DNA from 2 places in the Cupriavidus taiwanensis LMG 19424 genome. Region 1 is predicted to be linked to the other one. Evidence: predicted binding sites of a transcription regulator. Region 1 holds the regulator's gene; the other holds the start of a gene.
The links. Region 1 encodes FliA, which starts transcription of late flagellar genes. Its sites were predicted from a motif close to CTAAAGTTTNNNNNNNNNNNGCCGNTA; they were not measured.
Positions count from the first base shown of each region.

Region 2: RALTA_RS04600 (DUF342 domain-containing protein) is a predicted target of FliA. The motif match lies at 5,777-5,803, and genes of this name have one in related genera.

Region 1 covers NC_010530.1:286,603-302,068, reverse strand. The annotation lists gene flgE (flagellar hook protein FlgE) at 1-774, opposite strand, end outside; gene flgD (flagellar hook assembly protein FlgD) at 843-1,508, opposite strand; gene flgC (flagellar basal body rod protein FlgC) at 1,567-1,974, opposite strand; gene flgB (flagellar basal body rod protein FlgB) at 1,990-2,397, opposite strand; gene flgA (flagellar basal body P-ring formation chaperone FlgA) at 2,632-3,414, shown strand; gene flgM (flagellar biosynthesis anti-sigma factor FlgM) at 3,578-3,889, shown strand; gene RALTA_RS17095 (flagellar protein FlgN) at 3,895-4,356, shown strand; gene RALTA_RS17090 (flagellar protein FlhE) at 4,593-5,030, opposite strand; gene RALTA_RS17085 (RNA polymerase sigma factor FliA) at 5,030-5,746, opposite strand; gene RALTA_RS17080 (MinD/ParA family ATP-binding protein) at 5,847-6,638, opposite strand; gene flhF (flagellar biosynthesis protein FlhF) at 6,650-8,989, opposite strand; gene flhA (flagellar biosynthesis protein FlhA) at 9,000-11,081, opposite strand; gene flhB (flagellar biosynthesis protein FlhB) at 11,078-12,220, opposite strand; gene RALTA_RS17060 (isocitrate lyase) at 12,693-14,273, shown strand; gene RALTA_RS17055 (nuclear transport factor 2 family protein) at 14,348-14,701, opposite strand; gene RALTA_RS17050 (hypothetical protein) at 14,929-15,466, opposite strand, start outside.
Region 2 covers NC_010528.1:979,235-994,700, forward strand. The annotation lists gene RALTA_RS04570 (aminotransferase-like domain-containing protein) at 1-607, opposite strand, end outside; gene RALTA_RS04575 (hypothetical protein) at 782-1,153, shown strand; gene RALTA_RS04580 (NAD(P)/FAD-dependent oxidoreductase) at 1,221-2,846, shown strand; gene RALTA_RS04585 (TIGR03862 family flavoprotein) at 2,843-4,138, opposite strand; gene RALTA_RS04590 (DUF1415 domain-containing protein) at 4,229-4,840, shown strand; gene RALTA_RS04595 (class I SAM-dependent methyltransferase) at 4,841-5,680, opposite strand; gene RALTA_RS04600 (DUF342 domain-containing protein) at 5,870-7,483, shown strand; gene RALTA_RS04605 (CapA family protein) at 7,743-8,855, opposite strand; gene RALTA_RS04610 (FAD-binding oxidoreductase) at 9,080-10,468, shown strand; gene ppk2 (polyphosphate kinase 2) at 10,583-11,500, shown strand; gene RALTA_RS29015 (hypothetical protein) at 11,568-11,834, shown strand; gene RALTA_RS30230 (hypothetical protein) at 12,039-12,203, shown strand; gene kdpF (K(+)-transporting ATPase subunit F) at 12,203-12,292, shown strand; gene kdpA (potassium-transporting ATPase subunit KdpA) at 12,292-14,109, shown strand; gene kdpB (potassium-transporting ATPase subunit KdpB) at 14,357-15,466, shown strand, end outside.

The sequences.
Region 1 (15,466 bases):
CACGGCGCCGGCAGCGGGCGATTGCAGCGCACCCGCGTTGTCGAACGCCAGCGTGACCGGCGCGCCGCCGACCGCGTTGCCGTTGACGTCGGTCACGTACATCTGCCAGTCGGTGCCGCCCGCCACGGTGGGATGGACCGGGGCCACGGCCGAATCCGCCACCTTGGCGAAGTACGCCATCAGCTGCTGCTTGTTGCCCAGCGAGTCATAGACGTTGATCGCAGTGCTGTAGTTGAACATGTTGCTGGTCGGCGGCGAGCCGGCCGAGCTGGCAAAGGCCTGAGTCGGCACCGTGGCGCGCGAATCGAGCTGGAACTTGGCGGTGATGCTGCTGGTGGCGCGCGGCTCCATCTGCGCGTTGCTGATCACCAGCGGCTGCGGCTGCACGCCGGCGCCGCCGGCCACGCCCGCCGGATAGCCGGTCACCTGCAGGCCCTGCATATTGGTGATGCGGCCGTCTTCCTGGCGCTGGAACTGGCCGTTGCGCGAGTAGTAGACCGCGCCTTCCGGGCTGGTCAGGCGGAAGAAGCCGTTGCCGTTGGTGATGGCCACGTCCAGGGACCGGCCCGAGGCCTCGATATTGCCCTGGTTGAACGACTGCACCACCGAGTTCACGCGCACGCCCAGGCCGATCTTGGTGCCCGCGTAGACGTCGGCGAACTGCGCGGCCGATTGCTTGTAGCCAACCGTGTTGGCGTTGGCGATGTTGTTGCCGATCACGTCCAGGTTGGACGCGGCGGCGTTCAGGCCGCTTACCCCTTGACCGAAACCCATGATTGCTTCCTTTTATCTAGGCTATGGTTGAAGCCGGTTGGCGCCCCCGCGCTGCCGGCACCTGCGTATTACAGAATGCGGCGCACGTCGTCGACATTGGCGGTCTGGCCATCGCCCAGGTCCACCAGCACGCCGCTGGCGTCGCCGCTGATGCTCTCGACCTTGCCGTACACCAGCGCCACCGGCTGCACCGAGGTGCCGTTGGCGGTGGCGGTCACCTTGAAGGTGTAGTCGCCGTCGGCCACGGCCACGCCGGCGTTGTTCTTGCCGTCCCACGCAATGTTGTGCACGCCCGCGGTCTGGCCCTTCATGTCGATGGTGCGGACCACGTTGCCGTCCTTGTCGAGCACGTCGACGGTGACCGCATCCGCGGTCGACGGCAGGTCCACGCCGATCTTGCCCGGCACGCCGCCTTCCACCGCGACCTGCTTGCCCGGCACCATCACGGTACGGCCGATCAGCGCGGCCGAATCCATCGCGCGGCTGGCGCTGACTTGCCCCAGCAGCTGCGACAGCGTCGCGTTCATGGTCTGCATGCCGCTGACCGTGCTGATCTGCGCCAGCTGCGAGGTCAGCTGCGCGTTGTCCATCGGGTTGAGCGGGTCCTGGTTGTTCATCTGCGTGACGAGCATGGTCAGGAAGTTGTTCTGGAGCTCGGACGCGCTGGCGCTGCCGCTCTTGAGCGCGTCGTTGATGCCTTGCGTGTTGCTGCCTACCGGTGGGGTGGTGGTCATGTCAGTTGCTTGTGTGCGAGGTGCGGATGGAGCCGTTGCCGTGATGGGCCGGGGCGTTTTACTGGCCGATCGTCAGCGTCTTGAGCATCATGTTCTTGGCGGTGTTGAGCACTTCCACATTGGCCTGGTAGGAACGCGAGGCCGAGATCATGTTGACCATCTCCTCCACCGGGTTGACGTTGGGCATCACCACATAGCCCTGCGCATTGGCCATCGGATGCGTGGGGTTGTGCACCATGCGCGGGGGCGACGGATCCTCGCTCACGCCTTGCACCTGCACGCCGCCGATATCGGTCTGTCCCGGCGTGGGCGCCATGCCGAATACCACCTGCTTGGCGCGGTAGGCCTGCCCGTCCGGACTGACCACGCTGTCGGCGTTGGCCAGGTTGGACGCGGTCACGTTCATGCGCTGCGACTGCGCGGCCATGGCCGAGCCCGCGACGTCGAAGATGTTCATTGCCGGCATGGGTTCGCTCCCCGGTTACTGCTGGATCGCGGCCAGCATGGTCTTGATCTTGGAATTCATCACCGTCAGGCCGGACTCGAAGTGCACGGCGTTGTCGGCGAAGGCCACGCGTTCGGTGTCCATTTCCACGGTGTTGCCGTCCACGCTGGACTGCAGCGGAATGCGGTAGGCCAGGTCGAATTCCTCGCGCCCCGGCGCCTGCGCGGGCAGGTGGCGCACCGACGTGGTCGACAGCGACATGCCCTCGTTGCGGTGGCCGCGCTCGACGGTCTGCGCCAGCGTGCTCGAGAAATCAAAGTCGCGCGCCTTGTAGCCGGGCGTGTCCGCGTGCGCGATGTTCGAGGCAATCACCGACTGCCGCTGGTTGCGCAGGCTCAGCGCTTCCTGCTGGAAACGTAGCGCCGCATCAAGTCTGTCAATCATCTGGCATCTCCCCTGCTGGGCAAGCGCTCCCGCAATCGGAGCGCACGTAGCTTCTTCAGGGTTGGCATCTTAGGCGGGGAGCTGTCACGCCAATCGGATGAATAAGGACGGGAAATCCGCGCATTTCGGCCCGCCCGCGCGCGAGGCGCTGCCTACAATGGGCTCCGATGACAGATGTATACGGCTCGCGCAGCCAGTCACGGGGCCGTGCGCCGTCCTTGCCGGGAAGTCCAGATGAAACCGAATTGCCGCAACGCCCGCCGCCTGGCGCGCGCCCTGCTGGTCGCCTGCGCGGCGATCCCTGCTGCCGCCGGCGCCGCGCCGGCGCAGGTCGCGCCAGTGGCCATGCAGTCGCCGGCCGCGCACGGTGCCGGCAACCCCGCCCACGCCGCGGCCAGCCCGTTCACCGAAGACCCCGCGCGCGTGGCGGTCGAGCGCTTCCTGCAGCAGCAGGCCGCCGGCCTGCCGGGCAAGGTCAGCGTGCAGGTGGCGCCGCCGTCAGGCGGGCGCGCGCCCGAATGCATCGCGCCGGACCCGTTCCTGCCCGCCGGCGCTTCGCCGTGGGGTCGCGTCTCGGTAGGCGTGCGCTGCGGTGGCGAGCGGCCCTGGGTGCGCTACATGCAGGCACGCGTGTCGGTGCTGACTGACTATTACGTGGCCGCGCGCGCGCTGGGCGCGGGCGAGCCGGTCGGCCAGGCCGATGTCGAAATCCGCCAGGGCGACCTTGGCGCGCTGCCGCGCGCGGTGATTACCGACCCGGCGCAGCTTGCCGGTGCCGTCACCGCCAACCGCATCGCCGCCGGCTCGCCGCTGCGCACCGACCTGCTGCGCAAGGCCATCGCCGTGCGCCAGGGCCAGACCGTCACCGTGGCGGTCGAGGGCGCGGCCTTCCAGATCACCAGCGAAGGCAAGGTGCTGGCCGACGCCGCCACCGGCAATACCGTGCAGGTACGGCTGCGCAACGGCCAGGTGGTCAATGGCCTGGTGCGCAGCGGCGACACCGTCGTGCTGCAGTGACCGTGCAGCAGGTGCCGTAATCGTGGCTGAATTGACTGGAATCCCGGGGCAGGCGGCGTGCGAAAATGCCGCCGCAGCCGCCGTGCAGCGAATCGGCGCCAGGCGCCCTAAAGAATTCGCCGGCGCGTCCGTAATGCCATAGGAAACCAGCAAGGATCGCCCCGTGAAGATCAACCACTCCACCTCGTCCCGCCCGGCCGACGCCGCCGCTGGCGACGCCGCCCGGCCCCAGGCCGCCCCGGCCGCCGCCGACGCGGCCGCGCCGTCCGCCGGCCTGAGCGTCAGCCCGCTGGCCGCCCAGGTGCGCGACATCAGCGCCCGCCTGGCCCAGCCGGCTGACGACGATATCGATACCGCCAAGGTCGAAGAGATCCGCCAGGCCATCGCCGAAGGCCGGATCCGCATCGACCCGGGCAAGATTGCCGACGGCCTGCTCGCCACCCTGCGCGAGCTCGGCCAGGCCGACGCCAAATAGCCATCATGAGCCAGAGCCTGATCCAGTCCCTGCAGCGCGAAACCGAAGGCATCCAGGCCTTCGGCCAACTCCTCGCCGAAGAGCGCGACGCCCTCAGGCGGGGCGACTTCCAGTCCCTGAGCGGACTGCTGACGCGCAAGGTCGAACTGGGCCAGGCTTTGTCCCGCCAGCTCAAGGCCCGCGAAGCCCAGATGGGCGCGCTGGGGCTTCGCGCCGGCCCGGAAGGCCAACTGCTAGGCCGCCAGGTCGATCCGGCCGTGGCCGACGCCTGGCGCCGCCTGATCTTCGCCGCCCGCACCGCGCGTGACGCCAATGCGCTCAACGGGGCGGTGGTGGACGCCCATCTCGACTTTACCCGTGAAGCCATCCAGGCGCTGCGCCAGCATAGTGGCGGGGATGCGGGGTTGTATGGGAAGGATGGGAAGGCGGCGGCGGGGGTGGGTGGGGTTAGTCTGGCGGCTGGGTAAGCGTTAGAACGACTCAAGAAGCAAATGCCACTGTCATTCCCGCGAAGGCGGGAATCCAGCGTCTTTGAAGTGTACTTTCGAGAGACAAAAAGACACTGGGTCCCCGCCTTCGCGGGGACGACAACCGACAGGTCCGGGGTGCAAGTCGGCTTGGGCGGCATGCGGCCATCTCTCGGCCTGATGTTCCATTTTTTCGTCACTTGTTGATAACTGACGAAAAAACGGAACATTCATCCCTACCTGAACCCCACCACCACCTCATTGCTCCGCCCCTGCAACACCGGGACCAGACTCCCCTGCCCCGGCACCCGGAACGCAAACACAAACCCCTTGGTGGCATCGTCGCCGAAGAACGCGTCGGTCTTGCCCTCGGCCTGCGGCAGCAGCACGCAGCGTTGCGCATTGCACAGGTAAGCCTGCAGGTCCCCCGGCGGCGTCTTGGCGAAGCTGTAGCGCCAGCGCACCGAGGTAATCACCCCTTCTGATTGCGGCAATACGCCGGTCGGCAAGATCGGCGGCGACACCGCGCGCTGGCCGCGGCCGTGCAGGGCCGGGCCGTTGACCGAGCCGGTCCATGCATGACGGGTGCCGGCATCGAACGCGGCCCACGCGCATGCCGATACGGCCGCCAGCAGGCAGCAGGCGCCACGCGCGGCGCGCGCCTTGCCGGGCATCACAGCAGGCCGCGCAACTGGGTGCGCAGCCGGTTGATGGCCTGGCCGCGGATCTGGCATACGCGCGACTCGGTCACGTCGAGCACCGCGCCGATTTCGCGCAGGTTCAGTTCCTGGTCGTAGCACAGCGACAGCACCAGTTTCTCGCGCTCGGGCAGGCGCTCGATGGCGCGGACCAGCGCCTCGCGCATGCCGCTTTCCATCAGCACGGTCAGCGGGTTGCCGTCGTCGCTGCCGCCGAGATGGCGGTCCAGGAAGTCTTCCTCGCCGGAGCGCTCGAAGTCTTCATAGTGCAGCAGCTGGCAGCCATAGACCTCGTTAAGCAGCAGCTGGTATTCGTCCAGCGGCATCTCCATGGCCTCGGCCACTTCGGAGTCGATCGGCGTGCGGCCGAGCTTCTGTTCCAGGTTGCGCTGGGTGCGTTCGATGCGGCGGGTGAACTGGCGCAGGCTGCGCGATTGCCAGTCGTTGGCGCGCACCTCGTCGAGCATGGCGCCGCGGATGCGCTGGCTGGCGTAGGTCTCGAAGCGCGCGCCGTGCGTGTCTTCATAGCGCTTGGCGGCGTCGAGCAGGCCGATCATGCCGGCCTGGATCAGGTCGTCGATCTGCACGCTGGCGGGCAGCCGCGCGGCAAGCTGCAGCGCGATGCGGCGCACCAGCGGGGCGTGCGCCTTGACCACATCGGCCTGTTCGAGCTTTCCCTGGATCGTGTACATGGTGCAATTCTCGTGACTGCTGGATGGCTGGACCGGCATGCCTGCATGCGTGCCGGCTGGGCTCAGGGTATGTTGGTGACAGGTGGCATGGCTGGCAGGCTCAGGCCATCGCCGCGCTGGCGGCGGGCGCGGCGGCATCCGCGCGCAGCGGCCAGGCGCCGATGCCGCCGGCGCTGCGGCGCAGTGCCGCCGTGGCCGGTGCCGCCGGAAAGGCCTCGACCACGCAGCGGCCCAGCTGCGCGGCGCGCGCCACCAGCGGGTCGGCCGGCAGCCAGCCCGCGCACAGGACTTCGACGCCGAGGTACTGGCTGGCGGTGCGCGCCAGGTTGCGCAGGATGGCCTGCACCGTGGCTTCGCTGGCCGCCAGGTTGACGATCAGGTGGAACCGGCGCCACGCATACAGATGGTGCAGCCGCTTGATGCACGCGTAGGCGGCAGTGATCGACGCCAGCTCCGGGCGCATCACCACCAGCACGTTGTGCGCATCGCCCGCAAGCGGCGACAGGGCGCCGTTCGCATCGACAGAGGCATCCACCAGCACGCTGCGGAAATCCTGCGTCGCTGCCGGCGGCAAGGCGGCGCCCGGCACCGGCCGGCCCGCAGGCACCACCGACAGCACGCCTTGCGGGCTCACGCCCGCCGCGCCATCCAGCGACAGCCGGCCCGCGTGGACGTCAGCCAGCGTGCCCGCAGGCCTCGCGCCGGACAAGCGCGTGGCCGCGGCGGCCGCGTCTTCGTCGACCAGCAGCACGCGCTCGCCCTGCATCGCCAGCGCATGCGACAAACCCAGCGCCACGGTTGTCGCACCGGCGCCGCGTTCGCTGGCGAGCACGGCGATGCGGCGCGTGGTGCGCGGCGCCAGCATGCGGCGCAGGCTCTCGGCCTGGTCCATGGCGAGGGTGCTCACTGCAGGGCCTCCGCAGTAACGGCGGGTGCGGCGCTGGCGCGGCCCGGATAGTTCTCCAGCACGTCGAGCAAGGCCAGCATGCGACCCATGCCTTCATTGAGCACGGTGCCCGGCACCGGCGCGCCCGTGCGCACGGTACGGCCGGCCAGGCGCGCCAGGAACGCGGGCGCGGCCGCGGTGGGGGCGTGCTCCAGGCGCAGCACGGACACGCCCAACTGCAGTGCGGCGACGGCGGCCGCATCGTTGGCCTCCCGGGCATCTTGCGCAAAATGATCGATGGCATGGCGCAGCGTGCGCAGGCCGGTTTCGGCCGCATCCGTCCACAAGGCCCAGCGCGCTACCTGCGGGGCGTCCTGCGCCAGGGCCGGATCGCACAGCAGGTAACGCGTATCGAGCAGCTCGCCGGTGGCGCGGTCGGCCAGGCGCGCCACCACCAGGCAGGCGTCGATGCCGCCTTCGGGCGTCCCCTTGCCGCGCACCGGGCTGTCCGGCACGCGCACGTCGGCGGTCGCCAGCCAGCGCACGGCGTCGCGCTCGCGCACGGTGTCTTCGCCGACGGCATGGAAGGTCAGCGTGTCCGCCAGCGCATCCAGCTTCCACGCGGTTCCGGCGCTGACCACGCGCGCGGTCTTGCGCGCGCTGGCGACCCAGCGCTCGCCGGCCAGCTGCCAGCGCGCCAGCGTGGCGGCGGACGGCAGCGCCTCGACCAGGTTGACGACCTTGCGCGCGGCGCTCATTGCGGCGCGCAGGTTAGCGGCATCGGATTCGGCTTCACCCAGCGGCTGGCCGGCACGGCCAGTGGGCGTCACGGCGGCGGCCAGCGGCATGCCGTTGCGGTCGGCCAGCCACAGCGTGTGCTGGATCGGCTGGGGCGAGCGGCGCGCGGCCACGGCCACCTGCAGCGTGGCGGCGACGGCCAGCACGTACTGGTCGCACTGGCGCGCCACGTCGCGGCACACGGCTTCGCGCACTTGCTGCGACATGGCGCGCAGTGCGGGGGCGCCGGCACTGCGCTGTTGCCACAGCGAGCGGGCCAGGTCGAAGCCGAGGCCCGCGCCGTTGAGTTCGGTCACGCACTGGCCGAGCGCGTCGGCGCTATCCGTCAGCGAGCGCAGCACATCGGTCGCGCCACCGCGCGCGGTTGTCTCTTCACCCGCGCCAGCTGCCGCACGGCGCGCCGCATCGGCATCGGCAAACACCGAGCCGCGGCGCGGCGTCAGGAAGGCGCGCTCGACCAGTGCGGTGCTGTTGGCCAGTTCCAGGTGCTCGGGCACGCGCTGCCCGGTGGAGGCATAGAACACCGGCAGCCGGTGACGGATCACCACGTCCAGCACCGATCCCAGGTGCGTCGCTTCATCCAGCTTGCTGATGATGCAGCCGTCGATGCCGCCGCCATCCGGCGCGGCGTCATGGCGGTAGGCGTGCACCACTTCATTGAGGGTATCGCCATGGCTGGCGCCATTGAGCAGCAGCACGCGCTGCACCGGCGCGGGCACGCCGGCCAGCATGGCGATCTGCTCCGACAGGCTGCGGTCGCGCTGGCTCATGCCGACGGTGTCGATGATCACCAGGTGCTTGTCCTTCATCGCCGCGAGCGCGAAGCGCAGGTCGGCGGCGTCTTTCACGGCATGCACCGGCACGCCCAGGATGTCGCCGTAGATGCGCAGCTGCTCATGGGCGCCGATGCGAAAGCTGTCGGTGGTCAGCAGCGCCAGCTTGTCGGCGCCGTGGCGCAGCACGTAGCGCGCGGCCAGCTTGGCCGTGGTGGTGGTTTTGCCCACGCCGGTGGGGCCCACCAGCGCCAGCACGCCGCCCTGCGCGAACAAGTGGTCCTCGTCGCCCAGCACCGGCAGCTTGCTGGCCAGCTCGCCGCGGATCCAGCCCATTGCCGCGGGCCGGTCATAGCCCAGCGGCAGCCGCGCCAGCAGCGTGCGCGCCAGTTGCCCGGAGAAGCCCGCGCCGACCATCCATTCGAACAGCGATTCGCGCAACGGGTCGCTCGCGGCCACGCCGTGCGCCGCCGCGCTCGGGGCCACGCCCGGCGCCGCGCCGATGCCGGCCAGCTGGCGTTCCAGCATCGCCCGCATCGATTGCAGCTCGCCGCGCAGGTCGCCGATGGCAGCGGGTTCAGGTGCCGGCACCTGCGCCGGAGCCGGCGGCACATACACCTGCGCGCTGGCCGACACGCTGCCCAGATCGGTATCGCGCATGGCGACGATCTCGACCCCGCCCTCGACAGTGCGGTTGGACAGCACCACGGCATCCGGGCCCATGGCTTCGCGCACCTGGCGCATGGCTTCACGGCCGTTGGCCGCAACAAACTTGGCTACGCTCATCGTTGACTCCTCACGCGCCGATCATGGCGGTGATGCGGATATTGCGGTTGTCCGGCACCTCGGCGTGCGACAGCACCCGCAGCTGCGGCATGGTCCGGCGCAGGAAGCGCGCCATCAGCGGACGCAGCTGCGACGGCACCAGCAGCACCGGGTCCATGCCCAGCTGCTCCTGGCGCGTAACCGCGCCCTGGGTCTGCTGCAGCAGCGCGTCGGCCAGGCCCGGCTCGATGCCGCCGCCGTTGGTCAGCGCCTGCGAGAGCACGCGCTCCAGGCCGGCGTCGAGGCCGATCACCTGCAGGTCGGCATTGTTCGGGAACAGCTGCTGCGTGATGGCGCGGCCCAGGGCCACGCGGACCATCGCGGTCAGCTCGTTGGGGTCGCTGATCTTGGGCGCGTGCTCGGCCACCACATCCAGGATGGTGCGCATGTCGCGGATCGGCACGCCTTCGTCCAGCAGGTTCTGCAGGATCTTCTGCAGCGCGGTGAGCGAGATCGTCTTCGGCACCAGGTCTTCGGTCAGCTTGGGCGATTCCTTGGCGATGCGGTCCAGCAGCGCCTGCACTTCCTGGCGGCCCAGCAGCTCGGCCGCGTGCATGTGGATCAGGTGGTTCAGGTGCGTGGCCACCACGGTGCTGGCATCGACCACGGTATAGCCGTACGCCTGCGCCTGTTCCTTGATGCCGGCATCGATCCACACCGCCGGCAGGCCGAAGGCCGGGTCGCGCGTGGCCGCGCCCGGCAGCGTGCCGCTGACCTGGCCCGGGTTGATCGCCATCCACTGGCCCGGCATGGCCTCGCCGCGGCCGATTTCCACGCCCTTGAGCGTGATGCGGTAGGCGTTGGGCTTCAGTTCCAGGTTGTCGCGGATATGCACCACCGGGACCAGGAAGCCGATCTCCTGCGCCACCTTCTTGCGGATGCTCTTGATACGGCCCAGCAACTCGCCGTCCTGCGCGCGATCGACCAGCGTGATCAGGCGGTAGCCCACTTCCATGCCGAGCGGGTCCACCAGCGTGACATCGTCCCAGCTGGCTTCGGTCGATTCCTGTGCTACTGCCGGGGTGCGCTCTTCGCGCTGTTTGGTCTGCGCCTGCGTGGCCGCGCGTCGCGCGATATAGCGGCCCATCCACACCAACGCGCCCGCCAGCAGCAGGAAGGCAAAATGCGGCATGCCCGGGATGACCCCCATCAGGCCGATGATGCCCGCGGTCAGGTACAGCACGCGCGGGTTGGCAAAGAGCTGGCCGGTCAGCTGCTCGCCCACGTCCTGCTCGTTCGACACGCGCGACACGATCACGCCGGCCGCGGTGGAAATCACCAGTGCCGGAATCTGCGCCACCAGGCCATCGCCGATGGTCAGCAGCGTGTAGTTGTGCACGGCGGTGCCGAAGTCCAGGTCATGCTGGACCATGCCCACCACCATGCCCGCGGCCACGTTGATAAACATGATTAGCAGGCCCGCCACCGCATCGCCGCGCACGAACTTGCTGGCACCGTCCATGGCGCCGTAGAAATCGGATTCCTGCGCCACCTCGGCGCGGCGCTTCTTGGCGGCGGCTTCGTCGATCAGGCCGGCGTTCAGGTCGGCATCGATCGACATCTGCTTGCCCGGCATCGAATCCAGCATGAAGCGCGCGCCGACTTCCGCAATCCGCCCCGCGCCCTTGGTGATCACCATGAAGTTGATCACCACCAGGATGGCGAACACCACGATACCCACGGCAAAGTTGCCGCCCACCAGGAAGTGGCCGAAGGCCTCCACCACCTTGCCGGCCGCGTCCGGGCCGGTATGGCCTTCCAGCAGCACCACGCGCGTCGAGGCCACGTTCAGCGACAGCCGCAGCAGCGTGGTGAACAGCAGCACCGCCGGAAACGCCGCGAAATCCAGCGGCTTCTGCGTGTACATGCTGACCAGCAGCACCATGATCGCCAGCGCGATATTGAAGGTGAACAGCAGGTCCAGCACAAAGGCCGGCAGCGGCAGGATCATCATCCCCAGGATCATGATGATCAGCAGCGGCCCGGTCATGGCCTTGAACTGGCCCGCCGAGCGCAGGCCGGGCAGGTTGAAGAGATTGCTCAGAGCGTTCATTCGCGCATTTCCGGTACGGCGAGTTCATCGGGCACGTGCAGGTCCGCCGGCGCCTGCGGCTGCGGGCCCTGCGAGTAGTGCCAGTGCTTCAGTTGATAGACCCAGGCCAGCACTTCGGCCACGGCGGTATAGAGGCCGGCCGGGATTTCCTGGCCCAGCTCCACATGGCGGTGCAGCGCGCGCGCCAGCGGCGGCGCCGACATCAGCGGCACGCGGTGCTCCGCCGCCAGCGCGCGGATGCGCGCGGCGACCTCGCCGGTGCCCTTGGCCACTACGCGCGGCGCGCCCATGCGCCCTTCCTCATAGCGCAGCGCCACCGCAAAGTGGGTCGGGTTGGTCACCACCACATCGGCCTTGGGCACCTCCGTCATCATCCGGCGGCGTGCCATGGCACGCTGCTGCTGGCGGATGCGGTTCTTGATATGGGGGTCGCCCTCGCTCTCCTTGAATTCCTGCTTGACCTCTTCCTTGGTCATGCGCAGCTTCTTGAAGAACTCCCAGTACTGCCACGGCACGTCGATGGCCGCCACCACCAGCAGCGACAGCGACACCACCAGGCAGCAAAACATCACCAGGTCCACCATGTGCAGCAGTGCCTCCTGCACCGGCGCATTCATCAGCGCGATGGCCTCGGGCAGACGGCGCCACAGCACCCAGGCACCGACCGCGCCCACCAGCAGCGACTTGGCCACGGCCTTGAGCAGCTCCACCAGCGAATGCGCCGAGAACATCCGCCCCAGCCCCGCAATCGGCGACAGGCGCGAGAACTGCGGCGCGAACGACTTGCCCGAGAACACCCAGCCGCCCAGCAGCAGCGGCGCGGCCAGCGCGGCCACGCCGAACAGCAGCAGCAACGGCAGGAAGGCCAGCAGGCTGTCCCACACCATCAGCGCAAAGCGCGACAGCATGCGCGCCGGATCGAACGCCGTGGCCGGCTCAAAGCGCAACGCGCCCTGCATCACCTGGTTCAGACTGCGACCCAGGTGGCCGCCCAGCGTCCACAGGCCGGTCACGCCGGCAATCAGCATCACGAACGTCGCCAACTCGCGCGAACGCACCACCTGCCCCTCCTCGCGCGCCTTTTCCAGGCGCCGGGGTGAGGCGGGTTCGGTTTTCTCGAGATCGCTTTCTTCGGACATCCACGCTCCGTGCGAAGCGGCAGGCCGCTATTCGTCAGCGGGGATTATCGAAGCGGGGTGGGATTCCCATTCGCACGAAAAGGCGGGGGAATTGGGTGCTGTTTGGGAAATGAGGGACTGTTGGGGTTAACGGCGCAGGGGTCAGCAGTCTTTAGTGGAAAAGTGACGGAGGCGCTGTCCCGCAGTGCGCTGAAGCGGCCTTTGCCCGCTCACTGAAAGCGCGTTTCACATCGTGGAATTTTGATGTTGCGCTGCGCCGCGCTCGCTTTCGTTCTGCGAAAAAACGTTCCGTATCGTGAAAATTGACATCTATCCCTTTGAAAAATAAGGGGAAACAAAGTCTTATGTCTTATATAAGACATAACCGCAACGGACCCGGATCCCCCTACAATGAGTTCACGCTGTTTGCTTCGACCCACGGTCGGCACGCCAAACGATTTTTCTCAAACGCGCCTTATCTTAGGAAACTGACATGGCCCAGTATCAAGACGACATCAAGGCAGTGGCTGCTTTGAAAGAAACCCAGGGCAGCGCCTGGAATGCCATCAACCCCGAGTACGCTGCCCGCATGCGCGCGCAGAACAAGTTCAAGACGGGCCTGGACATCGCCAAGTACACCGCCAAGATCATGCGCGCCGACATGGCGGCCTATGACGCGGACCCGTCCAAGTACACCCAGTCGCTGGGCTGCTGGCATGGCTTTATCGCCCAGCAGAAGATGATTTCCATCAAGAAGCACTTCAACAGCACCGAACGCCGCTACCTGTACCTGTCCGGCTGGATGGTCGCCGCGCTGCGCTCCGAGTTCGGCCCGCTGCCCGACCAGTCGATGCACGAGAAGACCTCGGTCAGCGCGCTGATCCGCGAGCTGTACACCTTCCTGCGCCAGGCCGACGCCCGTGAACTGGGCGGCCTGTTCCGCCAGCTCGACGCCGCCACCGGCGCCGAAAAGGCTGCGATCCAGCAGAAGATCGACAACCACGTCACCCACGTGGTGCCCATCATCGCCGACATCGACGCCGGTTTCGGCAACGCCGAAGCGACCTACCTGCTGGCCAAGCAATTCATCGAAGCCGGCGCCTGCTGCATCCAGATCGAAAACCAGGTCTCCGACGAGAAGCAATGCGGCCACCAGGACGGCAAGGTCACCGTGCCGCACGAAGACTTCCTGGCCAAGATCCGCGCCATCCGCTACGCCTTCCTGGAACTGGGCGTGGACGACGGCATCATCGTCGCCCGCACCGACTCGCTGGGCGCCGGCCTGACCAAGCAGATCGCCGTGACCGCCAAGCCGGGCGACCTGGGCGACCAGTACAACTCGTTCTTGGATTGCGAAGAACTGTCGGCCGACCAGCTGGGCAATGGCGACGTCATCATCAAGCGCGACGGCAAGCTGCTGCGCCCGAAGCGCCTGCCCAGCAACCTGTTCCAGTTCCGCGCCGGCACGGGCGAAGCACGCTGCGTGCTGGACTGCGTGACCGCGCTGCAGAACGGCGCCGACCTGCTGTGGATCGAAACCGAAAAGCCGCACATCGCCCAGATCGCCGGCATGGTCAACGAAATCCGCAAGGTCATCCCGAACGCCAAGCTGGTGTACAACAACAGCCCGTCGTTCAACTGGACGCTGAATTTCCGCCAGCAGGCGTATGACGCGATGAAGGAAGCGGGCAAGGACGTGTCGGCATATGACCGCGCCCAGCTGATGAGCGTGGAATATGATGACAGTGAGCTGGCGAAGCTGGCGGACGAGAAGATCCGGACGTTCCAGGCTGATGCGTCGCGGGAGGCGGGGATCTTCCATCATCTGATTACGCTGCCGACGTATCACACTGCTGCGCTGTCGACGGACAATCTGGCTAAGGAATACTTCGGCGATCAAGGCATGCTGGGCTACGTCGCTGGCGTGCAGCGGAAGGAAATTCGGCAGGGCATCGCCTGCGTCAAGCACCAGAACATGTCGGGCTCGGATATCGGTGATGACCACAAGGAGTATTTCAGCGGCGAAGCGGCGCTGAAGGCGGCGGGGAAGGACAATACTATGAATCAGTTTTGATTCTGGTAGTAGCCCCCAAGCAAAACGCCAACCCATGGGTTGGCGTTTTTCTTTTCGCCTGGCCGCCCTGCTGACTATTCGACGGGCAGGCCGTGTAGTTTTAGGAAGGATAGTTTGTCCCAGTAGCCTCTTTGGAAGGCTATGCGGCTATCACGGACGGTGAAGAAGCCGCAGCCGCGCAGGCCTATGGGGTCACGCCACTCGAGTGCTGCGACTTCTCCTGCTTCATGGATTGCTTCGACGATGCAGGTCATCTTGGCAAGCGCGAATTCACGTTCGAACATGGCGTGGATCGCGTCGCGTCCCTTGATTGGGTCCTGAGTGACCTGGTGATTGACAGCGTCGGGGTGGTAGAGATCGGCTAAGCCTGCAGCGTCGGCGGTGTTGAAAAGGGCTACCCAGCGCTCTATGACTTCGCGTGGTGTCATCGCTTTTCTCCATATGGTGGATTTGCTTGGGAGGATAGCAGGATGGTATGTCGAGCGTCTGTTGTGAGTAGGTTGCAGGTTTCGCAGGTTATCTGTCCGAGGTCGGCCAGTAGCTGCCCTCCGAGCATGCCAGTAAGTAGACATTTGGACGACCGCTTCAACTTGATACCGGCCAGCCATCGCGCCTGCTCAATGTGTCCAGTCCATACCCTGATGGCGAGCACCCCTCAGACCAATTTTCCCCTCTTCAGGTCCCCTGGAGTGGCCTTCGGTAGCTTTGCCACGAGATCGCCAAGAAACAGCGTGCAAGCGAAGGCGATCTCTTGAAACTCGTCAGCGGTAAATGTAATACGCTCGCCTAAACGATAGGCGCGCGTTCGGGTTACGCGCTGCGAATAGATTTCGACATCCTTCCTCTCGTCGCCAGGATCGACGGTGCATCCCGGCTCCAACTCGATCTCCTCTGTCCCCCTCATGTAGGAGAGCTTAATACGGGGCATGCTGAGGATCAGCACTCCGTCGGCATCGGCATCTTGAGCGCCCACAGTTCCCCCACGGTGCTCAAGGCAGTTGCGTACTTTTTGCAACGAGTGGAACTCGGCTGCGAATACCAAGGCTTCCGTAAGCCCTTGGTTAACTTTCGCAATCAGGTCTGGAAACTTGGCGCGTTGCGCCTCCTTCCGGGACTCACGCATCAACGCATTAAAGGCGTCGGCTTTCATCGGCCCGTCATGAATCTTGGCAATCTTCAAGAAGAAATATGCC
Region 2 (15,466 bases), on a different contig from region 1:
TCACATCGCCCGTGCCCGCCACCGCGCGCAATGCCAGGTTCAGCGCCTCGGTGCAGCCGTTGGTGATGACGATCTCTTCCGGGGCCAGCTGCACGCGGTTGCGCAGCGCCTGCCGTGCGATCGCGGCGCGCAGCGGCAGGTAGCCGTCGGGCTCGACGCCCTCGCCGAACAGCTGCGGATGCCGGCGCAGCGCGCGTGCCGCGGCACCGCGCAGGGCCTCGGTCGGGTACAGCGCTGGCGCGCAATAGGCGCCGCCCAGGTTGGTGTGCACGTGCTCGTGCTGGCCGCGCGCGAGCAGGCCGGAAATGCGCTGGTGGATGCCGACATACTGGGCCGGATCGGGCAGCGCGGCGGCGGGTTCCGACAGCGCTGCCAGCGCCGCGCGCCGCGGCGCGGCAACGAAGTAGCCGGAGCGCGGCCGCGCTTCGAGCAGGCCGTCGCTTTCGAGATGCCGGCAGGCCTGCAGCGCCGTCGACAGGCTCACGCCGTGCAGCGCCATCAGCGCGCGCACCGACGGCATGCGGTCGCCGGCGGCGAGCGTGCCGGCGTCGATGGCGCGGCGGTAATGGCCGGCAAGCTGGCGATAGAGGGGGGTGGTGGTATCCATGGCGGCATCGTGGCGCGGCCGGCCGCATCGGTACAGATACAGAGGCGGGGGCCCTGTATCGTAACAGGCGGAAATCGTGGTTGCTGTTCCGGTCGCCGGGGTGCGGCCGTGTGCCTGCCGCGCGCGGCAGCCGGTCGATAGGCTGGAGTCCTGTGCCTGCTACCGGAGTCTGCCATGCCAAGCGATCTCGACACCACCCCGACCATGATGCCGTTGTCGGCCGGCCAGGCCTTGCGGCTGCACGTGTCGGCCGGGACCGTGCTGCATGCCCAAACGGGCGAGATGGTGCTGGCCGGGCCGATGCAATGGCTCGCCGGCCACTGCCACATGCCGCAGCGGCGCCTGCGCGCGGGCGACACCTGGGTCGTGCCTGCGCGCGGCTGGCTGACGGTGTCGGCGAGCCGCGGCGCGGCATTGTCGGTCACGGCTGCCCCGGGGTGGCTGGCGCGGCTGCGCGCGCGCCTGGCGCCTCCGTGGCGCCGGCCGCTCTCGGCCGGCGGGCCGGTCTCGCTGCGGATTCCCGACCCGGCGCGCCAAAGGCGATAAAATTGCGCTCCGGCCGGCCTGGCACATTGGTGTGCCCAACCCCCCGGCCGCAGTTCCCGGGTTCCCCATGCTACGTCTAAGTGAAGTCAAACTCCCGCTCGACCATACCGAAAGCGACCTCGACGCCGCCGTGCGCGCCTGTGCCGCACAGATCGGCGTCAAGGGAGACGGCCTGATCGGCTATACCGTATTCCGCCGTGCCCACGATGCGCGCAAGCGCTCGGATATCAAGCTGACCTACATCATCGATATCGAGGTGCGCGACGAGGCCGCGGCCATCCGCCGCATGGCCGGCAAGCCGAACTGGAGCGTGACGCCCGACATGGCGTACCACTTCGTCGCGCGCGCGCCGCAGGGCGGCACGCATCCGCGCCCGGTGGTGATCGGCATGGGCCCGTGCGGCCTGCTGGCCGGCCTGATCCTGGCGCAGTCCGGCTTCCGCCCCATCATCCTGGAGCGCGGCAAGGAAGTGCGCGAGCGCACCAAGGACACCTTCGGCCTGTGGCGCAAGAGCGTGCTCAATCCCGAGTCGAACGTGCAGTTCGGCGAAGGCGGCGCCGGCACGTTCTCGGACGGCAAGCTGTACAGCCAGATCAAGGACCCCAAGCACTATGGCCGCAAGGTGCTCGAAGAGTTCGTGCGCGCCGGCGCGCCGGAAGACATCCTGTTCAAGGCGCGCCCGCATATCGGCACCTTCCGGCTGGTGAGCATGGTCGAGAAGATGCGCGCCGAGATCATCGAACTGGGCGGCGAAATCCGCTTCGAGACCCGCGTCGACGATATCGATATCGATGGCGGCCGGGTGCGCGGCCTGAAGCTTTCCAACGGCGAGTATCTCGAGGCCGACCACGTCATCATGGCGGTCGGCCACAGCGCGCGCGACACCTTCCAGATGCTGCATGACCGCGGCGTGTTCATGGAGGCCAAGCCGTTCTCGCTGGGCTTCCGCATCGAGCATCCGCAGGGGCTGATCAACCGCAGCCGCTTCGGCAAGTTCGCCGGCAACAAGCTGCTGGGCGCGGCCGACTACAAGGTGGTGCACCACTGCAGCAATGGCCGTTCGGTGTACAGCTTCTGCATGTGCCCGGGCGGCACGGTGGTGGCGGCGGCGTCGGAGCCGGGGCGCGTGGTGACGAATGGCATGAGCCAGTACAAGCGCGCCGAGCGCAATGCCAACGCCGGCATCGTGGTCGGCATCACGCCGGAAGATTACCCGGGCGGCCCGCTGGCCGGCATCGAGTTCCAGCGCAAGTGGGAAGAGCGCGCGTTCGAGCTGGGCGGGCGCAACTACAACGCACCAGGCCAGCTGGTGGGCGACTTTATCGCCGGCCGCGCCTCGACGTCGCTGGGCTCGGTCGAGCCTTCGTATAAGCCGGGGGTGACCCCGACCGACCTGAGCACGTCGTTGCCCGACTACGTGATCGAGGCAATCCGCGAGGGCATTCCCGAAATCGACAAGAAGCTGCCGGGCTTCGCGCTGCATGACGCGGTGCTGACCGGGGTCGAGACTCGCACCTCGTCGCCGCTGCGCATCCGCCGCAACAACGATGACTACCAGAGCATCAACGTCAAGGGCCTGTATCCGGCGGGCGAGGGCGCGGGCTATGCCGGCGGCATTTACTCCGCGGCGATCGATGGCATCGAAGTGGCCGAGGCGGTGGCGCTCAGCATCGTCGGCGGCAGGGCTGCCTAAGCCTGTTGCTGCAGATAAGCCGCGGCCCCCTGCGCCGCGGTGCGGCCGCTGGCGAAGCAGGCCGTCAGCAGGTAGCCGCCGGTGGGTGCTTCCCAGTCCAGCATCTCGCCCGCGCAGAATACGCCGGGCAGGGCGCGCAGCATCAGGCTGTCATCCATCGCTTCGAAGCGCACGCCGCCGGCGCTGCTGATGACCTCGTCGATCGGGCGCGGGCGCAGCACGCGCAAGGGCAGTGCCTTCAGCGATACGGCCAGCGTGCCGGGATCGAGCATGGCGTCGCGGGACAGGCATTCGCGCAGCAGGCCGGCCTTGACGCCGGTGATGCCGAGCCGGCTCTGCAGGTGGCTCGACAGCGAACGCGAGCCGCGCGGATGCTCGACCTGCGCGCTGACCTGTCCGGCGCTGTGCGACGGCAGCAGGTCGAGGTGGATGATGGCCTCGCCATCGGCCTCGATGCGGTCGCGGATCGGTGCCGACAGCGCGTAGACCAGGCTGCCTTCGATGCCGTCGCGGCTGATGACGAATTCGCCCTGGCGGTAGTGCGCGTGTCCGTCACGGTCGTTCAGCGCGATCGCCACCGGCTTGACCGGCGCGCCGGCAAAGCGCGCGGCAAAGTCCGCGCTCCATGCCACGTCGAACCCGCAGTTTGCCGGGCGCAGCGGCGCGATCTCGATGCCGCGCTCGGCCAGGCGCGGCACCCATGCGCCATCGGAACCCAGCCGGGCCCAGCTGGCACCCCCCAGCGCCAGCACCACGGCGCGCGCGTGCACGACCGTGTCGCCGTGCGGCGTGGCAAAGCGCAACGCATGCCGGGCGCCGTCGCTGTCGCCGTCTCCATCGTCCCAGCCCAGCCAGCGATGCCGCATATGGAACTGCACGCCGGACTCGCGCAGACGGTGCAGCCACGCGCGCAGCATCGGCGCCGCCTTCATGTCGGTGGGAAAGACGCGGCCCGAACTGCCGACGAAGGTCTCGATGCCGAGCCCGTGGACCCAGTCACGCAGCGCCTGCGCGCCGAAGCCCGCCAGCATCGGCGCCAGCTGCGTCGCGCGCGCGCCGTAGCGGCCCAGGAAGGCCGGCTCCGGCTCGGCATGGGTCAGGTTCATGCCGCCCTTGCCGGCCATCAGGAACTTGCGCCCGACCGACGGCATGGCGTCATAGACCGCCACGCTGGCGCCCTGCGCCGCCAGCACTTCGGCCGCCATCAGCCCGGCCGGGCCGCCGCCGACGACGGCAACGTCGGGAGTGGCATGGGTGGCATGGTCACGGGCAGGCGTGGCGGTAGAGGGCATCGGCGGGGCTCGGCAGGGCAGGGTGTTTCCGCCGCGGATTATAGAGCCTGCGGCAGCGCTAGAATGACGCTTTGCCGCACGCTTGCCATCATGTCTTCCGCCACGCACTCCGCCAGCCCGTCCGACGATGCCGTCATTGCCGCCACCCGCCACTGGCTCGAGCGCGCGGTAATCGGGCTCAACCTGTGCCCGTTCGCCAAGAGCGTGTACGTGAAGGAGCAGGTGCGCTACGTGGTCAGCCCCGTCACCGGGGCGCCCGACGTGATGGATGACCTGGAGCGCGAACTGCGCCTGCTGGCCGATGCCGATCCGGCGCAGGTCGATACCACCCTGCTGATCCTGCCGCACGCGGTGGCCGATTTCCTCGACTTCAACGACCTGCTGTACTTCGCCGAGCGCCTGCTCGCCAGCCTGGGGCTGGAAGGCACGCTGCAGATCGCCAGCTTCCATCCGCGCTACCAGTTTGCCGGCACCGAGCCGGACGATATCGAGAACTACACCAACCGCGCGCCGTACCCCATCCTGCACCTGCTGCGCGAGGATTCGATCGCGCGCGCGGCGGCGGCGTTTCCCGATGCGGCGGACATCTACGAGCGCAACCAGGCGGTCATGCGCCGCCTTGGCCACGACGGCTGGCAACGCTGGATGGCGGGCGAGGACGAGCCCAAGCCGGATTCCGGATCCGCGGACGGGACGGCGTAGTTACGCCGCCACCGGCTCGGTGAAGAAGCGCTCGCGCAGCTCTTCCAGTCCCAGCCGCCCCAGCACCTCTTCCAGCCGCTCGGCCGGGCGGCGGCGCGGCAGGTCCTTGTACTGCGCGATGATCAGTTCGTTCTTCATCGAGTGTTCCCAGCCCACCAGCTCGGTCACGCTGACCTGGTAGCCGTGTGCCTCCAGCTGCAGGCAGCGCAGCACGTTGGTCACCTGGCTGCCGAATTCGCGCGTATGCAGCGGGTGGCGCCAGATCTCGGTCAGCGGATTGCCCGCCAGCAGCTTGCCCTTGTGCTTGCGCAGCACGCTGGCCACTTCGGCCTGGCAGCACGGCACCAGCACGATGTGCTGCGCGCGCTTGGCCAGCGCGAAGCGGATGGCGTCGTCGGTGGCGGTATTGCACGCATGCAGCGCGGTGACCACGTCGACGGTAGGCGGCAGCTGCGGCGAGGTGATCGAGTCCGCCACCGACAGGTTCAGGAACGACATCCCGGGAAAACCGAGCCGCGCCGCCAGCGCCTGCGAGGTCTTCACCAGTTCTTCGCGGGTTTCGATGCCGTAGATGTGCGAGTCGTCCTGCAGGGCCTTGAAGAACAGGTCGTACAGGATGAAGCCCAGGTAAGACTTGCCGGCGCCGTGGTCCACCAGCGTAACGCGGCCGCGCGCGGCCTTGACCTCCTGCAGCAGCGGTTCGATGAACTGGAACAGGTGGTAGACCTGCTTGAGCTTGCGCCGGCTGTCCTGGTTCATCTTGCCGTCGCGCGTCAGGATGTGGAGTTCCTTGAGCAGCTCGACGGACTGGCCGGGGCGGATTTCGTGGGTATTTGACATGAAGGGGACTGCACAGGCTGCGGGGCGCGGCGCGCCCCGGAATGGCGACAGTTTACCGAAAAGTCTTCGGGCGGCCCTCGGCGCTGCCCTTGTGCGCTAAAGTTCCCGGCGCGCCTGCCGTTGGTGATGCATCGATAACAAGCAGAGCGCCGGCACCCGCCGTCGCCCGCCAGACGATTCAGGGGACGCATGATGCATGAATCGGGACTGCGCCTGGAGCTCGCCGAGCCGGGCGAACAGGTGCATGCACGCTACACGCCGCAGCCGGGCCGGCTGCCGCCGGACCCGGCCAGCCTGCAGCAATGCCTGGCCGGCCTGGGCTGGTCCGGCGCGCGGCTGGATGCGCGCGCGGTGGCGCAGTTCCTCGCGCAATGCCAGCGCGCCGAGCACGAGATCGATGCCACCATCGGCGCGCTGATCGACGGCGCGTTCGAGCTCGACATCACCGGCGATGGCCTGGCGGTGCGGCTGACGCTGATGCCGCCGGAAGGCGGCCGGCCGGTCAGCGCGGACGAGATCCGCCGCGCCGTCGCGGAGCGCGGCGTGGTGGCACCGATTCAAGCCCTCGCGCTGGACGCGGCGCTGGCCGAAGGCGGCTGCGAGCTGCGCACCATTGCCGCCGGCATGGCGCCGCGGCAGGGCGAGCCGGCGCGCTTCATCAACCTGCTGGAGCCGCGCAAGCCGGCGCACAGCGATGACGATGCCGGCAAGGTCGACCTGCGCGAGCTGGGCAACCTGCTGCTGGTCAGTCCCGGCACGCCGCTGATGCGGCGCGTCGCGGCGGTGCCCGGCCATGCCGGCGTCGACGTGTTCGGCCAGCCGATTGCCGCCGATGCGGTCGACGATCCGCCGTTTGCCGAGGGCCTGACCGGCGCGGCGGTGGATGCGGATGACCCCGGACTGCTGCGCGCGTTGATTGCCGGGTCGCCGGTGGTCGGCGTCCACGGCATCTCGGTCAGTCCCGTGGTGCAGGTCGAATCGGTGGACCTGCACTCCGGCAACGTGGCCTTCGACGGCACGCTGCGCGTGTCGGGCGACATCCGCACCGGCATGTCGGTCAACGTGAGCGGCGACGTGGTGGTCGAAGGCACCATCGAAGCCGCCAGCGTCGAGGCCGGCGGCAACGTGATCGTCAAGGGCGGCATCATTGGCAAGTCGGAAAGCGCCCATGCCGAAGGCGGCATCAGCCGCGCCAGCGTGCGCTGCCAGGGCGCGGTGAAGGCGCGTTTCATCGAGAATGCGGTGGTCGAGGCCGGCACCGAAGTCACCGTCGACAGCGGCATCCGCCAGAGCGATGTCGCCGCCGGGCAGCGCATCCTGGTGGGCGGCAACGGCACCCAGGGCAGCATCAGCGGCGGCCGCAGCCGCGCCTTGCTGGCGGTGCGCGCCGCGGTGCTGGGGGCGCCGGCCGGCACCGCCACCAGCATCCAGGTCGGCCTCAATCCCTATGCCGACGCGCAGCGCGCCGCGCTCGAGGCCGAGCGCCGGCGCATGCAGGGCGAGCAGGACAAGGTCAGGCAGCTGGTGGACTTCTTTGCCAAGCACCCGGAGCGCGCCGTTGGCGACTTGCGCGAAAAGGCCCGCGCGACGCTGTTCAAGCTGTCGCGCGACCTGTTCGAGCTGGACGCGCGCCTGACCGAACTGGGGCAGCAGATGCAGCCGGCCGCCGATGCCGTCATCGATGCCGCGCGGCGCATCCATGGCGGGGTCACGCTGCAGGTGGGCAGCCGCGTGCTCAAAGTGATGGAAGACAAGCCCGGCGGCCAGATCCGGCTGGTCGACGACCGCATCACCGTCGGCTGAATCGCACGCTTGCCCGATGCCGCTTTGATCCGCGGGGATTTGTACTATCCTGCAGATATGTCCTGGGGTGCCGCAGGATGGGCGATCGAGCTAGTGTCGGGCAATGAATGCAGAAGCGGATCAGCACTCTGTGGAAGCGTTACACCGAACCGACACACGTGGCACTTGAATGAACGGGAAGGCCAGCCATCGCGCTGGCCTTTCTGTTTTCAGGTCGGCCATTACGCAAGTACCGGAATCGTGGCAGGACGGCTTGCGCTTACTCCGCCCACAGCCGCAACTCGTGCATTCCGCTGCGCGCCACGCGCGTGCCAAGTGCGCGGCCCTGTGCTTCGAACATGGCCTGCAGCCATGCCATGTCGACTTCGCGCGCATACGCCAGCCGGAAATGGCTGCGCCGCAAGGGCACCAGCCGCAGGTCCGCGCAGCCGCCGCCATCGAAGCTGACGAATGCCATCAGCGCCAGGTCCGGGCGATAGGTATCGTATCCGCCAATGCCCTCGTAATCGTTGATGAAATCGCCGCAGCCGTAGAGGATCGGCTTGCCGGCATGCAGCTCGATGCCGAGCGGATGGTGCGAGGAGTGCCCGTGCACGATGTCGATGCCGGCGTGCTCCACCAGCGCGCGGGCGAAGGCGCGTTGTGCCGGATCGATGTGGTAGCCCCAATTTGGGCCCCAGTGGACCGACAGCACCATGACATCGCCGGGGCGTCGCAACTGGCGGGCCTGCGCGGCAATGCGCGCTTGCGACGCCGCGGACCAGTCGTCCAGCAGGTTCACCCCCGAGTGCCCCGCGGTGGCGCGCCACGCTGCCGGTGTGCCGGCGCTGGGCATGGCGAAGGCCATGACCACCACGCGGCCACCGCCAGGCCGCGCCAGTACCGCGGCGCGGGCGGCGCTGGCCTCGTCGGGACCGGCGCCGGCGTGTGCGATGTGCGCGCCGTCGAGCGCGTCGAGCGTATCGGCCAGGCCCGCGCGGCCCCAGTCCAGCACATGGTTGTTGGCGAGGACCGCGCAGTCGATGCCGGCGGCCTGCAGGCAATCCACGTTGCGCGGATGCATGCGGTAGTGCACGGACTTGCCAGGCCAGGCATCGTCGCTGGTGGTGATGGCGGTTTCCAGGTTGGCGATGCGCGGCCGCGCGGCGCGGCTTGCCAGTTCCGCCAGCGCATCGCCCCACGGATAGTCCGGCCCCACGGGGCGCGCGATCGGGCCGGCCTTGCGTTCCGCCAGGCGCACGTAGTCGAGCGCGCAATGCACGTACGATTCATGCAGCAGCGGCTGGCTGGGATGCGCCAGGATCTGGTCGATGCCGCGGCCCGTCATCACGTCGCCGCACAGGAACAGGGGAGGTTGGCTGGCAGGGTCCATCGTGCAGGCGCACGGCGCGCGGGCGCCGTGCCGCCATGCCTCCATGATAGGCCCCGCGGCCACGGCAGGATTTGGCCCCACCCGCGGAATGCGCCGGACGCAGCGCGCATTTACATTCGCGCGGTACCTGCCTTAAATGGTGAAGTCATCGGTCCTCGTGGCCATTTTTTTGCTCCTGACGCCGCGTGTCGTCCGATGTTTCCAACAGCATCGGGAGGCAGATCATGGCCCAGCCATCGCAGGAACATATTGAGGCACTCAAGGCGCAGCTGCGCGGACGCTTGCTGCAGCCGGGCGACGAGGGCTATGACGACGCGCGCCGGATCTGGAACGCGATGATCGACCGCCACCCGCAGTGGATCGTGCAGGCCGCGGGCGCTGCCGACGTCGCGGCGGCGGTCAACTTTGCGCGCGAGCACGGCGTGCTGCTGGCGGTACGTGGCGGCGGCCACAACATCGGCGGCCTGGCGATCTGCGAGGGCGGCATGGTGCTGGACCTGTCGGCGATGCGCTCGGTGCGTGTCGATCCGCATGCGCAGCGCGCGTGGGTCGAGCCGGGCGCGACGCTGCGCGACTTCGACCATGAAGCGCAGGCGCAGGGCCTGGCCACGCCGCTCGGCATCAATTCCACCACGGGCGTGGCCGGGCTCACCCTCGGCGGCGGTTTCGGCTGGCTCAGCCGCAAGTTCGGCACCACGGTCGACAACCTGGTGTCGGCGCAGGTCGTCACCGCCGACGGCAAGCTGGTGCGCGCCAGCAGCGACGAGAACGCCGACCTGTTCTGGGCGCTGCGCGGCGGCGGCGGCAACTTCGGCGTGGTGACGATGTTCGAGTTCCGCCTGCATCCGGTGGGGCCGCAGGTCTATGGCGGACTGATCGTCTATCCGCTGGAGCAGGCCGCCAGCGTGCTGCCCGCCTATCGCGAACTGTATGAATCGATGCCGGACGAGCTGACCGTGTGGGTGGTGCTGCGGCAAGCGCCGCCGCTGCCATTCCTGCCGCCCGAGGCGCACGGCAAGCCGATCGCGGCGCTGGCGATCTGCTACATCGGTCCGCCGGAGCGGGGACCGGAACTGGTCGAGCCCCTGCGCCGGCTCGGCACGCCCTACGGCGAGCATCTCGGGCCGATGCCGCTCACAGCGTGGCAGCAGGCCTTCGATCCGTTGCTGACACCCGGTGCGCGCAACTACTGGAAGTCGCACAACTTCGCGGGGCTGGACGACGGACTGATTGCGATGCTGATCGAGCAGATCGGCAAGTTGCCGTCGCCGCAATGCGAGGTCTTTATCGGCGCCATGGGCGGGCAGACCAACCGCGTCGCGAAGGATGCCACTGCCTACGCCAGCCGCGATGCCAAGTTCATCATGAACCTGCACGGGCGCTGGGACAGCCCCGCGGACGACGACCGCTGCATCGGCTGGGCGCGCGAGGTGTTCCGCGCCGCGGCGCCGTACGCGCTCGGCAGCGTCTATGTCAACTTCCTCACGCAGGAGGAGGGCGACCGCATCGGCGCCGCCTATGGGCCGAACTACGACCGGCTGGTGGCAGTGAAACGTCGCTACGATCCGGACAACCTGTTCCGCCATAACCACAACATCAATCCGGCGGGCTGAAGGGCGGCGTCAAGTACGGCGGGCGAGGGCGGGGCAGCCTGCCGCGCCTTCACGCGGCTGCAATACAGGCATGCCAGCATCGCCGCGACCGCGTTGTATCCACAGGGAGAGCAGATGAGACCGGGTGAAGCAGAGCTGGTGCGGCGCATCCATAACGAGGTGGCCGACTACTACGACGAAGAGATCGAACTGGAACTGGACGACCGCGAGGCCAGCGAGGCCTTCGGCGACCCCGTGCACCTGGACGACCAGGCCGGGCAGGACAGCCGCCGGAAATATTTCCGCGAGCTGTTCCGCCTGCAGGGCGAACTGGTGCGGCTGCAGAGCTGGGTCGCCGCCACCGGGCACAAGGTCGTGATCCTGTTCGAGGGGCGCGACGCCGCCGGCAAGGGCGGCGTGATCAAGCGCATCACCCAGCGGCTGAACCCGCGCGTCTGCCGCGTCGCCGCACTGCCCGCGCCCAACGACCGCGAACGCACCCAGTGGTATTTCCAGCGCTACGTCGCGCACCTGCCCGCCGCCGGCGAGATCGTGCTGTTCGACCGCAGCTGGTACAACCGCGCCGGTGTCGAGCGCGTGATGGGCTTCTGTACCGATGACCAGTACGAAGAGTTCTTCCGCTCGGTGCCCGAATTCGAAAAGATGCTGGTGCGCTCCGGCATCCAGGTGATCAAGTACTGGTTCTCGATCACGCACGACGAGCAGCGCCTGCGTTTCCTCAGCCGCATCCATGATCCGCTCAAACAGTGGAAGCTCAGCCCGATGGACCTGGAATCGCAGCGCCGCTGGGAAGACTACACGCGAGCCAAGGAAATCATGCTCGAGCGCACCCATATCGCCGAGGCGCCGTGGTGGGTGGTGCAGGCCGACGACAAGAAACGCGCGCGGCTGAACTGCATCCATCACTTGCTGAGCCTGGTGCCGTATGCCGAAGTGGAGACGCCCGCGGTGGTGCTGCCCGGCCGCGAGCGCCACGAGGATTACGTGCGCCAGCCGGTGCCGAAGGAGATGATCGTGCCGGAGGTCTACTGAGCGGTGCCGGACGCCTAGGGTATCCACGGGTGCGTCATCGGCCCCACCCCCGGGGCGGCTACCTATAATGAAAACGGCCACCCCGACATCCGCAGTGGCCGTGATCGTGGAACTGCTAGCTTTCTGGGCGGCCATGCTTGCCGCCTATCTCCTGATGAAGCGTGCCGGCTGCTTCAGCCAGCCGGTGCTCTATCCCGATCTGGAACACCCCTTCCGTTACTGGTGGGCGCAACGGCTGGGGCGCCAGCCGGCGCCACTGCCGCCATCTGCGCCGCCACCCTCTGCGCCGCCGTCATCGCAGCAACGCGCGCAACAAAATGCCCGGAGAGCGTGACGCTGCCGGGCGCCTCAGCCCATGGCAGTAGTCTTGCTCGCTGCCGCCTCGACCGGGAACGCATAAAAGTACCGCATCCAGCCCTCGCCCAGCGAGGGAACGGGAATCTTTATGCGTTCTTTATGCGCTCCAGCCACCTTTCTATCCAGTTTTTACACCCCCATCGATAAGCTCCAAGCCGAAACCACTCAAGGGTGCCTGGTCATGGATGGGATCTTCTTGCTTGTATTGATCGGCTTCGCCGTGCTCAGCGCGGCCTTGCTGGGGCTGTGCGCTGTGCTCGTGCCGAAATCCCCGGCAGTGAGCGAGCGCGCCGGACCGCATCAACGGATGCCGGCGAAGCACAGCGCATCGGACAGGGGGTTGTGATGAGCTGGACGGACCTGCTGAGCGGCGCGCTGGCCGTTGCCATTTTTGTTTACCTCCTCATTGCGTTGTTCCGGCCGGAGAAATTCTGATGTCCTCCCAATTCGTGGGCCTGCTGGTCCTCTATCTCGCCATCCTGCTGGCGTGCGCGCCTTTTCTGGGCCGCTATATACGGCGCGCTGTCGAGGACGGCAACTATGCGCTGACCGCCTGGGGCCGTCCGCTGGAGCGGCTGATCTATCGGCTGGGTGCCGTGCGTGCCGGCGCCGAGATGGGGTGGAAGCAGTACACCATAGCGGTGGTGGCGTTCAACCTGCTCGGCGTGGTGGCGGTCTATGCGCTGCAGCGCTTGCAAGGCCTGCTGCCGCTGAACCCCCAGGGCTTCGGCGCGGTCACGCCGGACTCGGCCTTCAACACGGCCATCAGCTTTGTCAGCAATACGAACTGGCAAGGCTATGCCGGCGAGTCGACCATGGCCTATCTGACGCAGATGCTCGCGCTCACCGTGCAGAACTTCCTGTCCGCGGCAACCGGCATCGCCGTCGTGATCGCGCTGATTCGGGGCTTCGCGCGCCAGACCGCCGCCACCATCGGCAACTTCTGGGTCGACATGACGCGGGTCACGCTGTACGTGCTGGCGCCGATCGCGACCGTGATCGCGCTGGCGCTGGTCAGCCAGGGCGTGATCCAGAACTTCGATGCCTACAAGGAAGTGAGCCTGGTCGCGCCGGTCGAATACAGCCAGCCGAAGGTCGACGCGGCGGGGCAGCCGGTGCTCGATGCGCAGGGCAAGCCGGTGACGGAAGACCTGAAGACCGACAGGCAGACGCTGGCGATGGGGCCGGTGGCCTCGCAGGAAGCCATCAAGATGCTGGGCACCAACGGCGGCGGCTTCTTCAACGCCAACTCGGCGCATCCGTTCGAGAACCCGAATGCCCTGGCCAACCTCATCGAGATGCTGGCGATCTTCCTGATCCCGGCGGCGCTGTGCTTCACCTTCGGCGAGATGGTCGGCGACAGGCGCCAGGGCGTAGCCGTGCTCGGCGCCATGGCGCTCATCTTCGTGGCGATGGCGTGCGTTGCGGCGGTCTCCGAGCAGACGGCGAACCCCGCGCTGTCGGGCCTGCCGCTCGATCATGCCAGTTCGCTGCTGCAGGCCGGCGGCAATATGGAAGGCAAAGAAACGCGCTTCGGCATCGCTGCATCGGCCCTGTTCGCCACCATCACGACCGCGGCTTCGTGCGGCGCGGTCAATGCCATGCATGACTCGTTCACCGCCATCGGCGGGCTGGTGCCGATGCTGCTGATGCAGCTGGGCGAAGTCGTGTTTGGCGGCGTGGGCTCCGGCCTGTACGGCATGCTGGTCTACGCCGTGCTGGCGGTGTTCATCGCCGGACTGATGATCGGCCGCACGCCGGAGTATCTCGGCAAGAAGATCGAAACCTATGAGATGAAGATGGTGGCCGTGGCGATCCTGGTCACGCCGCTGCTGGTGCTGCTCGGCACCTCGGTGGCGGTGATGACCGGGGCGGGGCGCGCGGGGGTGTTCAATCCCGGCACGCATGGCTTTTCCGAGATCCTGTACGCGCTCTCGTCGGCGGCCAACAACAACGGCAGCGCCTTTGCGGGCCTGTCCGCCAACACGCCGTTCTACAACACGCTGCTGGCCGCGGCGATGTGGTTCGGCAGGTTCTGGATCATCATCCCCGTCCTGGCGCTGGCGGGTTCGCTGGCGGCCAAGAAGCGTATCCCGCCCAGCGGCGGCACCATGCCCACGCACGGCCCGCTGTTCGTCGTGCTGCTGGTTGGCACGGTGCTGCTGGTCGGCGCGCTGACCTATGTCCCGGCGCTGGCGCTGGGGCCGGTTGCCGAGCACCTGCAGGGCGCGATGCCGGCGGCGGCAAGGTAAATCGACCTCTCACGAAGACATATCGAGCATTGCTATACCTTCGGCCCCTGCGCTGCCTCGCCAGGGCGGGTGCCGTCTGTCTCTAGCGAATTGCGGAGCAACCATGCGACATGAATCAACGGCCCCAGTGGCCAACGGCGGTGCCAACGGGACCGGCGCGTCGTCCTCCGGCGCGCCTCAGGTGCAGCGCGCACCGGTGCCGGACCGGCAACACGGTTCCCACCACCATCGCCCGCCCGCGCGCAGCATGTTCGCGCCGGAGCTGGTGAAGCCCGCGCTGGCCGCGGCCTTCCGCAAGCTGTCGCCTCGCGACCAGCTGCGCAACCCTGTGATGTTCGTGGTCTACGCGGGCAGCATCCTGACGAGCCTGCTGTTCCTGAAGGCACTGGCCGCGCCGGCAGCAGGCGGCGAATCCGCAGCCTTCATCCTGGCGGTGTCGGCGTGGCTGTGGTTCACGGTGCTGTTCGCGAACTTTGCCGAGGCCCTTGCCGAGGGCCGCAGCAAGCAGCAGGCGGAATCGCTGCGCGGGCTGAAGACCACGGTGACCGCCCGTGTGCTGACGGAAGGGACCCGCGCCGGCGCAACCGAGGCGCGTCCGGCGACGGCGCTGCGCCGCGGCGATGTGGTGCTGGTCGAGGCTGGCGAGATGATCCCCGGCGACGGCGAAGTGATCGACGGCGTGGCTTCGGTCGACGAAAGCGCCATCACCGGCGAATCGGCGCCGGTGATCCGCGAGTCCGGCGGCGACTTCTCGTCCGTGACCGGCGGTACGCGCGTGCTGTCCGACTGGATCGTGGTGCGCATCACGACCAACCCGGGCGAAAGCTTTATCGACCGCATGATCACGATGGTCGAAGGCGCCAAGCGGCAGAAGACACCGAACGAGCTGGCCCTGACCATCCTGCTGGTCGGGCTGACCATCGTTCTGCTGCTGGCCACGGCCACGCTGCAGCCGTTCTCGCTCTACAGCGTGCTGGTGACCGGGGCGGGCGTGCCGGTGACGATCACCGTGCTGGTGGCGCTGCTGGTCTGCCTGATCCCGACCACGATCGGCGGGCTGCTTTCCGCGATCGGCGTGGCCGGCATGAGCCGGATGATGGAAGCGAACGTGATCGCCACCTCGGGCCGCGCCGTGGAAGCCGCCGGCGACGTGGATGTACTGCTGCTCGACAAGACCGGCACCATCACGCACGGCAACCGCCAGGCCTCGCGCTTCATCCCGGCGCCGGGCATTTCGCCGCTGCAGCTCGCGGAAGCCGCATGGCTGTCGTCGCTGGCCGACGAAACGCCGGAAGGGCGCAGCATCGTCACGCTGGCCCGCCAGCTGCCGGGCCTGACCCCGCCGTCGATGGCAAGC